Regions from separate parts of the Marinobacter sp. 1-3A genome, predicted to be linked through region 2. Evidence: riboswitches for the same ligand, from Rfam matches in the RefSeq annotation. Region 2 holds a riboswitch; the other holds the start of a gene.

Region 1 (7,309 bases), on a different contig from region 2:
TTTAGCGGAAAGGGCTGCAAACTGGCTGAAGGGGATCAGTTGTTTGTTTACGCAAGCGGAAGGAGCTGTGGCCAAGGCGTGATGCAGACACCGCAGGAAGCCCGACCTGATTTCAGCCAGCCAGCTGTGCTGGACATACTTCCGGGGGCGCAGATTGCTCATTTCACCGGCCGCAGTCTGTTTGACGCGTTCAACACCTGGTGGCAGGTGGATGATCGCGCCGATCGCATGGGCGTACGCCTGATTGGCCCCAAGCTGCACTGCAACATTCGTAGCTTGGTTTCTGAGGGAATCAACCTGGGCGGCGTGCAGGTGCCGCCGGATGGCCAGCCTATCGTGCTGCTGAACGATCGCCAGACCATTGGCGGTTACCCCCGATTAGGTTCGCTATCGCCGCTGTCAGCCTCCCGGCTGGCCCAGTGTTTACCGAAGCAGCGCGTGCGGCTGGTTGCCAGTGGGCACGAGGCTGCGCTTAGGGAGCTCAGATTGTTCCGGAGACAGTTCGAGTGTGTGCGTGACAATAATGTTATGTTATAACATGCTCGCATAAACACAGTATTTGGACGATGACAAAGAATCAATCCATGGCACACAACTCGAAACCCATTCCCACGCACCTGGTACTTGGCTTTCTCGGTGCTGGTAAAACCACGGCAATCCTCAACCTGCTGAAGCAGAAGCCGGAAGGCGAGCGCTGGGCGGTGCTGGTGAATGAATTTGGAGAGGTCGGTATCGACGGGGCCTTTCTGTCGAACCAGGGCGTGGCGGTGAAAGAAGTGCCTGGTGGCTGTATGTGCTGCGTTTCCGGGTTGCCTATGCAGATAGGGCTCAACAGTTTGATCAGCTTCGCGCGCCCAGATCGGTTGTTTATCGAGCCAACCGGGCTGGGCCACCCGGCACAGGTGATCAAAACGCTGACCGGAGAGTTTTACAAGGATGTGGTACACCTTTCGACGTCTGTTTGCTTGGTCGACCCGCGCCGGCTGGAAGACGAGCGTGTGCTTGCCAGTCAGCAATTCCACGACCAGGTTGCAGTGGCGGATCTGTTGGTGGCGAGCAAAGCAGATCTGTGCACGGATGAGCAGTTAGCGCGGTTCGACTCCTGGGCGAGCGACTGGCATCCGGCAAAGCGGCGCATCGGACAGATTAGTGGCGGGCAGCTTCCCCTCGAATGGCTAGCAGGGGATTCCGATCGACTACCCGCGCATTTTCCTGAAAGCCACCACCATCACCATGGTAAAGCCCTGGCGGAGAAACCCTCACTGGAGGATGAACCCTGGCAGTCCTATTTCAACAAAGGCGACGGTTTTACCAGCATGGGTTGGCGCGTTCACAAAGACCGGGTGTTCGATCAGATAGCGCTACAAAGCCTCGCCAGTAGTGGAGGGTTCGAGCGCTTCAAAGGGGTGGTGCATACCAACAGAGGCTGGTGGATGTTCAATGCCGTTGAGGGCGTACTGACACTGCTGGAAACGGAGCCCGCTGATGAGTCTCGGGTTGAAATTATCAGCCGCGCGCTGGAGCAAAATGATCTGGATCACGAACTTCGCAGTGCCTTGGTAGTACGGACATCTGCCAGTACTAAAGGATAGGGCTATACTGTATGTTTGTCGCATTAACCGGCGCAGGAATGTCAAGGAAGATAATGGCATGGCGCCATATACTGTTATCGCTCGTTAACTCAAAAGAACCTCCGCAATGCCCACAACCGTTTTTTCCGCATTTTCCAGTAACTTTCTTGGCAAGGCTCCCGTCTGGTACAAGCAGATTATCCTGCTGTTTTTGATCGTTAACCCGATCGTTATGTACCTGTTGGGGCCGGTTACAGCGGGCTGGTTGCTTATAGCAGAGTTTATTTTCACTCTTGCCATGGCGTTGAAGTGTTACCCGTTATTGCCCGGCGGTTTGCTGGCAATAGAGGCATTATTGATCGGCCTTACCACGGCGGATGCGGTGTATCTGGAAGTGCTGACCAATTTCCCGGTTATCCTGCTGCTGATGTTCATGGTGGCTGGCATTTATTTCATGCAGGACCTGCTACTGGTCGCGTTCACCCAGATACTGGTAGGGGTGCGATCGAAATCTGCCCTCTCACTTATGTTCTGCATGGCTGCGGCGGTGCTGTCTGCTTTTCTGGACGCCCTCACAGTGACTGCGGTTATCATCAGCGTTACAGTTGGCTTTTACTCGGTTTACCACAAGGTGGCCTCGGGTAAGGGCTATCAGAGTAGCGATCATAATTCAGACAGCGATGACGAGGTTATTGAACTGCACCGGGATGATCTCGAAAACTTCCGGGCGTTTCTGCGCAGCCTGTTGATGCACGGCGCTATAGGTACCGCTCTGGGCGGCGTTGCAACCATGGTGGGTGAGCCCCAGAATCTGTTGATCGCCAAGGTAGTGGGCTGGGACTTCATCGGGTTTTTCCTGCACATGGCGCCAGTCAGCATTCCCGTGTTGGTCGCCGGGTTGGTAACCTGCTGGGTGCTGGAGAAAATGCGTTGGTTTGGCTACGGTGGTCGGCTTCCCAAATCGGTTCGGCGGGTGCTGGAAGAGTTTGCAGATAACGAGCGCGCCAAGCGTACCAAGGCAGATCAGGCAGCGCTTTGGGTGCAGGCGGCTGCAGCGCTGATTCTGGTGGTGGGCCTGGCCTTGCACCTGGCCGAAGTGGGTTTGATTGGCCTGCTCGTTATCATACTGATTACTTCGTTTACCGGAGTAACCAGCGAGCACCAGATAGGAAAGGCCTTCCAGGAGTCGCTGCCGTTTACGTCCCTGCTAGTTGTGTTCTTTGCGGTTGTAGCGGTGATTCATGAGCAGCATCTGTTCAAGCCTGTGATCGACTACGTGCTGTCACTTCCGGAAGGGCAGCAGCCAGGTATGTTCTTTATTGCCAACGGCCTGCTATCCATGATCAGCGATAATGTGTTTGTGGCCACTGTGTATATCAGTGAAATCAAACAGGCACTGGATGCTGGTAGTATCAGTTATGAGCATTTTCAAAGCCTTGCCGTTGCTATTAACACCGGCACCAACCTGCCAAGCGTGGCAACACCGAATGGCCAGGCCGCCTTCCTGTTTTTGCTGACGTCTGCCATTGCGCCTCTGGTTCGTCTATCCTATGGGCGAATGGTCGTAATGGCCTTCCCCTATACTATGGTGATGGGTGGTGTTGGCCTGTATATGGTGATGTTCCATATCTGATGCCTTTCCACAGGGCTCTGCTAATCTCATCTCAGGTAGTTTGAAAAGTCCGCATACCTTCAATATGTCGGCACATTCAACGAATCGTTACTATGCGCAGACTCTGGAATCGATATTTAGCCCCGGCGCAGTTCCGGGGCTTGGCAGCCCGAATAGTGATGGTGGTTGCAGTACTGGCGGCTGTTGCCCTAACAAGGCCTGCCCTGGCTGATACTGCGGGGAACAAAGTGCGCATTGCGTACACCGAATTCCCCCCCGCTGAATACCGGAATGAACAGGGCGAACCGGCGGGTTTTTTTGTTGATCTGACTAGAAAAGTTGTCGAGGAAGCCGGTTACGAAGCCGAGTTCATTTACCTGCCTGTAAGCCGGGTTTATTTGTACCTGAAAAGCGGCGCGGTTGACCTGTTTCCCGGCCTTTCCGGTGTGCCGACTCTCAAGTACGAGGTGCTTGAGAGTTGGGTAAATGTTTATCCAACACGGCTCAATGCCTGGCATCTGGAAGATTCAGAACCACTGACCCACTTTGATCAACTGGAAGGGAAAACGGTCATTGTGATCGGGGGGTACACTTATGGTGGCTTGCTGACATGGCTTGATAATTCAGATCGTATTCGGCTTACTGAAGCGCCCAACAGCCGTGCTGCACTCGAGATGCTCAAGCTCAAGCGCGGTGATTATGTACTGGATTACCGCGAAACAGTTGAGCCCATGCTGACGTTGCCATCAGACAGCAAGATTCTCGGTTCGGAAATAAGATCACGCTACTCGGCCTGGCTGTATTCCCTGGCAAGCCCACGCGCTTCAGTGCTTCGGGAAAAAATTGATGATGCCTACCTGAGGCTTGTCAGCCGGGGTGAAGCGCCGCCCGTAAGACCGTTCAAAGCAGGCTTTGTGATCCCGGGGTTCCCTCAGGCACATCGTTAAAATTGCCTGTTAATTCTTTTTTTTCTTGGTTAGCGTGATATCGCCGTACCAAGCACTTGCTTGCTCACCGGTATTGTCAGAATCCGACATGATCGCGATACCCCGGATTGGCGGCGGATTTTCCCCGAAGGCCTGGCGATAGTCCGCCACGATATCCCGCTCTATGGCTACCCACTCCCCGACATTTCCGCTGCCAGAGTTAACGGCAATCATCACGGTTTTGTCGGTGTAGGGATTGTCAATAAACTCGCCTTCCGGCAGGGTGTTTGCCCAAATGTAGTTCAGGGCATTGCCCGGCAGTTTCTCACCAAACAACACCTCCACTGTTTTGCGCTTGGCCCGCTCGAAAAAGCCCGCTTTCTCCGGCTCGAACTCGAAGGCGATGTAGATCCGGGCAGGGTAGTCATCACCAGCTTTGTTCCGGGCATCGCCCTTTTTAAATACATTCGACACCTTCCAGCGCCAGGCCAGTATCGGTGAGCTTTCTGGCTCTATATCCAGCCGGGTTATCAGGCCGGAAGCACCGCCGGAGGTTTCGGCTTTAACCACCCTGGAGCCGTTCTCTGAAATCAGTTCGTAGTGGGAGAGCTGCGTTATGTTGGGGAATTCAAGCGGTTCCCAGCCATCATCCAGCGATGCCATTTCGGAAAATGCCGGGAGCACTGGCTCCTGTGCTGACAGGTGAGAAGAGGCCAGGGCGAGTGCAGCTAGGAGCAGCCAAATAGTGGGGTGCGATGAGGTGCGCATTGGATAGTCTCGAGTTGTTGTGTGTTTGTAGGAGACCGAAGGATTCAAAGAAAGTGCCTTGTTCATCTTGGCTATCCTGTATATAGTGCCCAAATCCTTGGTTTGATACCAGATATGGTATCGGGAATCCGGTGAGAATCCGGAACTGACGCGCAGCGGTATTGGGGAACGAGCGTGGCACAAAGACACTGGCGCAAGCCGGGAAGTCGCCACGCAAGGCAGAGCCGAAAGGTTCACGCCCCTGAGTCCGAAGACCTGCCAGGGAATACACACTGTACCTTCGCGACTCAGGCGCCTGCATTTGGCCCTACAAGGTGAGCAGCAACAAACAAGGCATGATTACAGCCGCTGTATAGCGATTACAGGCTGATGCTGACGTTTGTCCTGCGTACGCGAAGGTTACGGAATTAACGCGTATTCAGGAGAAAACCGCATGTCTGCGACCGCTCTGGCCGAGCCTCGGCCCTCATCGCCATCCGCCACAGAAGCCTTGCAGGTAATCAAACGCAACGGCAATCTGGTCAGCTTTACCCCATCGAAAATCAGCGTAGCCGTTACCAAGGCCTTTCTTGCCGTTGAAGGCGACCAAGCCGCTGGCTCTGCGCGTATAAACGACGCTGTTCACCGGGTAACCGAGCAAGTTGTGCAGGCCATCAGCCGTCGCCTGAAAGCCGGTGGCCGGGTACACATTGAAGACATACAAGACCAGGTAGAACTGGCCCTGATGCGCGCGGAAGAGCAGAAAGTTGCCCGCGCCTACGTACTCTACCGCGAAGAACACGCCCGCGAACGCGCCCTGCACGAACCGGTAGAAGCCCACCCAACCCTTACCGTAAAACTCGCTGATGGCCGCACCGCACCGCTGGATCTGGGCTTGATGAAGCAGCAGGTTGAAAAGGCTGCATTAGGCCTGGAAGGCATAGAAGCCGAATCCCTGGTGGACGAAGCCATCCGCAACCTCTACAACGGTATCGACGAAGCCGAAGTACTGAGCGCCTTGATAATGACCGCCCGCGGCCGCATCGAACGTGAGCCAGACTACAGTGCTGTCACCGCCCGCCTGCTCCTGGAACAACTGCGCCTTGAAAGCGTCACCGCTCTAAACCTCGACACCAGCCTGAGCCTCGCCGACGTTTATCCACAGGCTCTGAGCGCTTTTATTCACGCAGGCATTCGCTACGAGCTGCTGGATGAAGCCATGGCTGCATTCGATCTTGAGCAGCTGGGTGCTGCCATCAAGCCCGAGCGCGACCAGAAGTTTGGCTTCCTCGGCCTGCAAACCCTCTACGACCGTTACTTCCTGCACTGGAAAGAAGACCGCCTGGAATTGCCCCAAGTGTTCTTCATGCGCGTGGCAATGGGCCTGGCATTGCGTGAAGACGACCCCAACAGCCGCGCCATCGAGTTCTATAATCTGTTGTCTTCGTTCGACTACATGTCTTCCACTCCCACATTGTTCAACAGCGGCACCCGCCACTCCCAGCTGTCGTCCTGTTACCTCACCACCGTGGGCGACGATCTGGAAGACATCTACGGCGCCATTCGCGACAACGCCATGCTCTCCAAGTGGGCTGGCGGACTGGGCAACGACTGGACACCCGTGCGCGCACTGGGCTCCCGCATCAAAGGCACCAACGGCCAAAGCCAGGGCGTAGTGCCATTTTTGAAAGTGGTGAACGATACCGCTGTTGCCGTGAACCAAGGCGGCAAGCGCAAAGGCGCCGTGTGTGCCTATCTGGAAAGCTGGCACCTGGACATCGAAGAGTTTCTGGAGCTGCGCAAAAACACCGGTGACGAACGCCGCCGCACCCACGATATGAACACCGCCAACTGGGTACCGGACTTGTTGATGGAGCGCATGCGCCAGGACCGCGACTGGACCCTGTTCAGCCCTAGCGACGTACCCGACTTGCACGACCTATACGGTAACGAATTCCGCGAGCGCTATGAGCACTACGAAGCGCTCGCAGCCAAAGGCAAAATCGAGCTGTTCAAAACCATTCCGGCTAAACAGCTGTGGCGCAAAATGCTGACCGTACTGTTTGAAACCGGCCACCCCTGGATCACCTTCAAAGACCCCTGCAACCTGCGCTCGCCGCAGCAGCACAAGGGCGTGGTGCATAGCTCCAACCTGTGCACCGAAATTACCCTGAACACCAGTGCGGACGAAATCGCCGTATGCAACCTGGGCTCGGTCAACCTGGCCGCCCACATCGCCAATGGCGAGCTGGATGTGCAGCGCCTTGAGCGCACCGTGAATACCGCCGTGCGCATGCTCGATAACGTTATCGACATCAATTTCTACGCCGTGCCCCAGGCCCGCAACTCCAACCTGAAGCACCGCCCGGTGGGCCTCGGCCTGATGGGGTTCCAGGATGCGCTCTACGCACTGGGTCTGCCGTACACCAGCCCGCAGGCGGTGGAGTTTGCAG
Region 2 (7,309 bases):
AGTGCAAAAGAGCGTAGCTACGATGACATCAATATTGCTATGACCGGTGCCCGCGTGAAGTTCTAATCTGCCTTTGGAAATAAGTTCTCTCCAACCCTTGCCCCGTTCGCGGGGCTTTTTGCTTTTCGGTCGGTTGGCCAGTTAGCATGCACTCCTGATTCCCGGAGGCAGAATTGCATGCACACTTTGGTTCTTGGCGGTATCCGTTCCGGTAAAACCGCGCTTGCGGAGCGGTTGGCTTCGGGCACAAACAATTCAGTGGTGTACCTGGCAACCGCAACCGCCGGAGACGACGAGATGCGCACGCGCATTCAGCGCCATCAACAGCAGCGCCCGGATGGTTGGGGGCTTGAGGAAGAGACGCTGGCTCTGGCCCAAGTGCTTGCCCGCCAGGGGAAAACCACGCATGCGCCGTGCATACTGATTGATTGCATGAGCTTGTGGGTGAGCAACCTGTTGCACGCAGGAGAAGAAATCTTTGACCGGGAACGGGAAGCGTTTTTAAATCAGGTAAGCCTTTATCCTGGCGAGCTTGTGATAGTCAGCAATGAGGTAGGCTTGGGTACGATCGGAATGGACCCACTCACCCGGCGTTTTGCGGATGAGCTGGGTTGGCTGAATCAGGCGTTGGCCGCAGTGAGCGACAAAGTGGTGATGAGTGTCGCCGGGCTGCCTATGGTGTTGAAGCCTTGAATGATCCGTGGGCTACAAGGCTTTGGAAAAGCCCGTGGGCCGAGGTGTCTACCTGTATTCTGCTGCGGCAGGCATAGGGCGTGGCTACGCTGGAGAACGAATGCTCCAGAGGGATGTTCATTACATCTGCAACAACCATTCGTATCACGCCACCATGGCAAACGATCAGGACCTTTTGGCCCGCAAGTTCTTCCCGCCAATGGTGCCAGCTTTCAGTAACGCGGCGATTGAAGTCCTTGGCTGTTTCACCACCGGGAGGCGTGTGGGCAACCGGATTCGCCCAGAACTGGCTTAGCCTCTCGCCATCGTTGGCCATTACCTCATCCGCCGTGCGCCCTTCCCATTCCCCGAAGTTGATCTCCCGCAAGCGCTCGTCCTTGTGCAGGGGAATCCCGCGGGTATCCGCCAACTCCTGAGCGAAGTGTACGCAACGCAGCATGGGCGACGTAACTATGGCATCCCAGCGGTCGCTTTCAGTAACCGCGCTTCGCATCTGCTGCCACCCCATCTCGCTTAGCGGGTCGTCTTTGCTGCCGCGATACATGGGGCCGCCTTCCGGCTCGCCGTGGCGAATAAGGTCAAACATGGATGTGCTATCAGCCATGATGCCAATCCTCTTTATTCCTGGTCTCTATTGCTAACGCCAGCGTCTTCAAAGCTGGCCATTTTGTTGTGTAGCTCACAGGCCATTCTCAGTAGCGGAATCGCTACAGCTGCGCCGCTGCCCTCACCAAGACGCATGCCAAGATCCAGCAGGGGTTCGGCATCCAGTGCCTCAAGAATGGCTTCGTGGCCCGGCTCAGCAGAGCGGTGTGCAAACAGTAGCCATGGGCGTATGTCTGGTTGCTGGCTTACCGCAAGCAAAGCTGCAACAGAAGCAATATAGCCGTCGACCAGCACCGGAATGGATCGTGCTGCGCAGCCAGCAAAAGCGCCAGCCAGAGCGGCAATTTCAAAGCCGCCAAAGGCCTTGAGCACGGCAATGGCATCCTCGCCATCGTCGTCGTTATCGTGGCGCTGAATGGCCAGAATGATGACTTCCGCTTTGTGGCGCACGCCCGCCACATCCAGACCCGTACCGGGCCCGGTCAGTTTCATGGGATTTTTGCTCATGAGAGAGCTGGCAAGAGCCGTGGCGGAAGTGGTGTTGCCTATACCCATTTCGCCGCCAATGAATAACTGGCTGCCCTTGTCTGCAGCACGCTGGGCTGCGGCATCGCCGTGGCTCAGCGCGGCGCATAGCTGCTCCGTCGTCATGGCATCGGCTTCTGAAAAATTACGGGTGCAGGGTGCGATGTGAGCATCGATAACACCGGGTAAGTTGGGTGGAACATCCGCAACCGTTCCCAGGTTAACAACTTCCAGTTCCGCCCCAAGGGATTTGGCCAGCACGCTTATGGCCGCGCCGCCATTGGCGAAGTTGGCAATCATTTGAGCCGTAACCGCCTGGGGATAGGCTGAAACGCCTTCCTCACAAATACCGTGATCACCCACAAAAACACTGATCTGAACACGATCAACGGCTGGCGTAACTGTGCCCTGCAGACCGGCTAGCTGAACCGCCACGTTTTCAAGCCGGCCCAGCGAGCCGGCCGGTTTGGTCAGAACGTTTTGGCGTTGTGCGGCTCGTTCAAATAACAGTGCATCGGGTTGCTGGGGAGGGGTAGTCCAACTGCTGGGAAACGACATTTCACATACCTTCAGACATCAATAGATCGCAATGCAAGGAGCTATTGCGGTGATCAGGGCTTGGGTTCAATAGAGTATGGAGCGGGATCATACTCCGACTGGCTGTAATGAGGTAGGCTTGACGCTTTCATCGACTGACCGGCTCGGGATCACCAGTGTTGCTATTCGCTCCTTTGATTGTTCTTGTGCTTGCTCTCGCCCTTGATTATCTGTTCGGTGAGCCCCGCCACTTTCACCCTCTGGTCGGGTTTGGGCATTTGGCAAATGCAGCTGAAAAGCAATTTAACACCACACCGACTAATTCCCGGCTAAGTCTGTTGGCTGGTCTGTTTTCCGTGTTTTTGCTCACAGCGCCGTTTTTGGGCCTGGCGATCTGGGCGTCTGCCACTCTTGATGGCTGGCCGTTGGTGTTGATTCAATCGATTGTCCTTTGGCTCGCCCTATCTCTTCGCGGATTGGCTGAGCATGGCAAAGCAGTGGCAGAGCCATTGCGGGCCGGCGATCTTGATACAGCTCGTGAGCAAGTCAGCCGTATTGTCAGCCGCAAGGCGAGTGCGCTGGACGAAAAAGGTGTGGCTGCAGCGGCAACTGAGTCCATGTTGGAGAATGGAGCCGATGCGGTGTTTGCCAGTTTGTTCTGGTTCCTGGTTGCAGGCATTCCGGGTGTGGTGCTGCACCGAATGGTGAATACCCTGGATGCCATGTGGGGCTATCGCAACCCACGGTTTCTGTATTTTGGCCGAGTGGCAGCCCGGCTGGATGACCTTATGGGCTGGGTGCCGGCCCGCCTGACAGCGCTTACCTACATGCTGCTGGGCCATCGCAAACTGGCCTGGTGGTGCTGGAGAAATCAGGCGCCACAATGGGATAGCCCCAATGCCGGCCCTGTGATGGCGGCGGGTGCCGGCGCACTGAATGTTCAGCTTGGCGGGCCCTCACCCTATCCTTCCGGCGTCAAGCAGCGCCTGGTGCTGGGTGGTGCTCATGATGCGAGCTCCGCCAGTGTGGACGCTGCGATCGCATTGGTGCGGCGCGGTGTCTGGCTATGGCTTGTGGCGGTTCTGGTGACCACAGTGTTTATATTTTTGGCGTTGCATTCATCATGATGCTGGAACATGGAGGGCGCTTGAACCAAGCGGCAGAACGCTGGGGAATCCCTCGGTCGGAATGGCTTGATCTGTCTACCGGCATTAACCCCAATGGCTGGCCAGTGCCTGAGATACCGGCAGAGCTTTGGCAAAGGCTGCCCGAAGCCGATGATGGGCTTGAAGAAGTTATTCGCAAGTGGTCAGGAACGCCCGCGGAAGCGGCCTGTGTGCCTGTGCCGGGTAGCCAGGCGGCGATTATGGCGCTGCCGAAATTACGCAAACCCTGCCGTGTGGGTATACCCGTGCCGGGCTATCGTGAGCATGGCCACAACTGGCGGCAGGCGGGCCATGCAATTGTTCCGATAGGGCCTGAGCAAACAGGCGGTGGGGCGACAGGCTGTGATGACCGGTGGCTGGACCGGCTGGATGTGCTGGTGTGGATCAATCCTAATAATCCTACTGGAGCAATCGTCCCGCCCTCTACTCTCTTGCGCTGGCATCGGCGGTTGCAGAAGCGCGGTGGCTGGTTGGTTGTTGATGAAGCGTTTATGGATGCTACGCCGGCATTCAGTTTGGCGCCCCGTGCCGGTTTGCCGGGTTTGGTTATTCTGCGTTCTCTGGGGAAGTTTTTCGGGTTGGCTGGCGTGCGAGCGGGGGCGGTGCTTTCAGACTCAGTTGTTGCCGAGTCGTTGAAATTAATGCTCGGGCCCTGGTCCCTTAGTGGGCCTGGTCGTTTCGTAATGCGCAGGGCGCTAGAAGATGGGGCGTGGCAGCAGCAATCCCGGATGAACCTGCAGTTCAGCGCTTCCAGGTTGCGTGCAATGTTGCAGACAGCAGGGCTAACGCTGGTTGGTAGTGGCACGCTATTTCAGACCGTGCGTCTCGACAGGCCTCAGCCGCTGGCGGATCAGTTGGCCACCTGGGCGGTGTTGGTCAGGGTCTTTGAACAACCGGGAATGTTGAGGTTTGGGCTGCCAGGAGGTGAGAGCCAGTGGCAGAAGCTGGAAGTCGCGTTAGCGGGCAAGCCTTGCGATTAGTCATTGACCAGACATTAACGCGTTGTTAGCCTTGCCCTGCGTTTGTAGGTGCTGTTGTCGCGTAATCATCAACGCCCCAGCAGTGAAACGGGAAGCCGGTTAAAGTCCGGCACTGCCCCCGCAACGGTAAGTGAGTGATCGGCTAAGAAAGATGCCACTGTGTGCAAGCATGGGAAGGTTTGTGCCGATCAGCATACGCTCACAAGTCCGGAGACCGGCCTGTCAAACACACCGAACGCTGCGGAGGGCAGTTGCGGTGGGTAAACACCGGCCTGTCTCACGGAATTTCCCCACCCCTTGTTATGCTCCAGCCTGTTTTTTGTCGGGCTACGCTTCCCTTTGCAGCACTAAATAATCAACCATGCGGGTGCGCGTGGTGTGACTGCGAGTGTATGTAATGAAAGTTTCCCGATCGATTACCGGTGCTCTGGTACTCCCTTTTGCATTCAACCCCCTCTCGATAGCCATAGCCCAGGAAGCCGAGTCGCCGCAACTGGATCCCATTGTTGTTACCGCAACGCTGGGGCCGAAAACGGTTGGTGAAAGCCTTGCGTCGGTCACGGTCATTGATGAGGAAGAGGTTCGTTCCAAAGCTCCTGCGGATTTCACTGACCTTTTGCGTGGCCAGCCAGGCATTAACGTGACCGGTAACGGCTCTTTCGGCAAAACGACAAGTGTATACACCCGCGGTGTTCAGAACGCAGGAACTGTATTGCTTGTGGATGGCGTAAAACTCCGTTCCGCAACCAGCGGTGGCGCTTCCTGGCAGTACTTTCCAACAGACCTGATTGAGCGTGTTGAAATTGTAAGGGGGCCTCGCAGTTCACTTTATGGTGCCGATGCCATGGGAGGCGTTGTTCAGGCCTTTACGCTTGATCCCAAGTACGGCAAGAGAGGTTGGGTCGAGGCCGGAGCAGGCAATTTCGATACCCAAAAAGTGAGCGCAGGTGTTTCAGGCTCCGTGGGCAACACAAGGTTCAGCCTGAGTGGTCTGCACAAGGAAACTGATGGTACGGCGATTATTGAAGACGGTGAGGATAAAGGTTTCCGCAATACTGCCGGTCTTGGCCGGGTAGTGCACGCCTTGGACAATGGCGGCGAAGCGAGCGTAATGCTGTTGCAGTCTGAAGGTAACACAGAGTACGAGGGCGGCAATATTGATTATATGATCCGAACCTTTGGCCTTGGGCTTATGACGCCTGTGAATGACAACTGGAAAACGTCAATTCAGTTTTCGGAATCGAGAGACGAGTCGGATACCTTCAGCAGCTTTAGTGACACCACCTATAACACACGGTTGCGGCAGGCCCAGTGGGAAAACACTTTCACATATAGTGTCCATGAGCTGGTTGTGGGTACCGAGCTCCAACAGGACGAAGTTAGCAGTACCCAGGATTATTCCGAAACCAGCCGTACTAACGCCGCCGTGTTCAGCCAGCTACGGCTGAATTTTGGCCCCGTTGATGCTCAGTTCAGCCTGCGCAGTGATGATAACGAAGCATACGGAACCAAAGAAACTGGCGGCGTGGCGTTTGGCTATATGTTCGACCGCTCGCACCGTGTGCGTGCCAGCTACGGCACTGCTTTCAGAGCTCCCACATTTAATGATCTTTACTGGCCGCTGGCGTTCAATTACCAGGGTAACCCGGATCTGGAACCCGAGACGTCAGAAAACTATGAATTAGGTGCGAGCGGGTCATATGAAAGATGGTTCTGGGACCTGGCAATCTATCAGATGGACATTGAAAATCTGATTGGTTCGGGCCAGGTGGGCACTGTCGATACGCGGGTCAACATAGATAGAGCGCGAATTCAGGGTGCAGAAGCTAGCGCTGGATACGAGTACAACGGCTGGCGCACGGCTGTCGCCCTGACTTACCTGGATCCTGAAGACCGCAAAACCGGCAATCAGCTCCGTCGCATCACAAGTCGTACCGCCCGGATTGATCTGGACAAGGCGATCAGTGACTTTACATTCGGTGGGTCTGTGGTTGCAGAAGGCGATCGTTACGACGACGCGGCGAATAACAACCGACTCGCCGGCTTTGCAACCTTGGATCTACGTGCGGCCTGGAATTTCGCTCCGGACTGGAATGCACGCCTGACACTGGTGAACGCACTGGATAAAGAGTACTCAACGGCCGAACGTTTTGATGGTGTAAAGTATATCGCTTCGGGTCGCACGGGTATGCTTACCGTGCGCTACGATCTCCGCTGAGCGAGAGTTAATTAATGAACCACTGGCCGGTTAAAGCATTGCTTTGCGCTCTTCTGACACTGCCCGCAATGGCGTGGGCAGAGGTGTGTGCTGAAGATCGACGGGGGGTGCAGGTGTGCCTGCCCGAACCGGCCAAACGCATAGCAACCCTGTCGCCAGGTGCAACAGAGCTGATGTTTGCAGCAGGTGCCGGGGAAAAAGTGGTGGCTGTGGTTAATCACAGCGATTATCCGCCCGCTGCACAGAAAATCCCGCTCGTTGGCAACCACACCCGAATAGACCTTGAGGCCCTGCTGGCCCTCGAACCTGATCTGGTAATCACCTGGGTAACGGGCAATCCGCCTGCCCAGATGGAAATGCTGCAGGAACTCGGCCTGACCACATTTGCTATTGAACCGCGAACGTTTGAGCAAGTGTCTGGCGTGATAGAGCGGCTTTCTGTTCTGGCTGGAACGGAAAAAGAAGGCTATGCAGAAGCGCAACGGTTTCGCGCAGGTATTGCGGCTATTGCAGAGAAATACCGCAATGTAGAACCAATACCGGTGTTCTATCAGGTATGGGAAACGCCTTTGATGACCATCAGT

The links. A riboswitch is a leader RNA that binds a small molecule or an ion and turns the genes downstream of it on or off. The one in region 2 is predicted to bind cobalamin.
Region 1: another riboswitch for cobalamin. It lies ahead of FE848_RS18170 (ribonucleoside-diphosphate reductase subunit alpha); the one in region 2 lies ahead of FE848_RS03865 (TonB-dependent receptor domain-containing protein).

Annotation. Positions count from the first base shown of each region.
Region 1 is NZ_VCGZ01000019.1:6,163-13,471, forward strand. It holds gene FE848_RS18145 (biotin-dependent carboxyltransferase family protein) at 1-537, shown strand, start outside; gene FE848_RS18150 (CobW family GTP-binding protein) at 585-1,592, shown strand; gene nhaB (sodium/proton antiporter NhaB) at 1,699-3,204, shown strand; gene FE848_RS18160 (substrate-binding periplasmic protein) at 3,297-4,130, shown strand; gene FE848_RS18165 (DUF3047 domain-containing protein) at 4,140-4,772, opposite strand; cobalamin riboswitch at 4,959-5,155, shown strand; gene FE848_RS18170 (ribonucleoside-diphosphate reductase subunit alpha) at 5,311-7,309, shown strand, end outside.
Region 2 is NZ_VCGZ01000002.1:145,469-152,777, reverse strand. It holds gene FE848_RS03895 (porin) at 1-66, shown strand, start outside; gene cobU (bifunctional adenosylcobinamide kinase/adenosylcobinamide-phosphate guanylyltransferase) at 178-693, shown strand; gene FE848_RS03885 (histidine phosphatase family protein) at 674-1,297, opposite strand; gene cobT (nicotinate-nucleotide--dimethylbenzimidazole phosphoribosyltransferase) at 1,312-2,382, opposite strand; gene cbiB (adenosylcobinamide-phosphate synthase CbiB) at 2,541-3,488, shown strand; gene cobD (threonine-phosphate decarboxylase CobD) at 3,428-4,507, shown strand; cobalamin riboswitch at 4,537-4,745, shown strand; gene FE848_RS03865 (TonB-dependent receptor domain-containing protein) at 4,905-6,725, shown strand; gene FE848_RS03860 (cobalamin-binding protein) at 6,740-7,309, shown strand, end outside.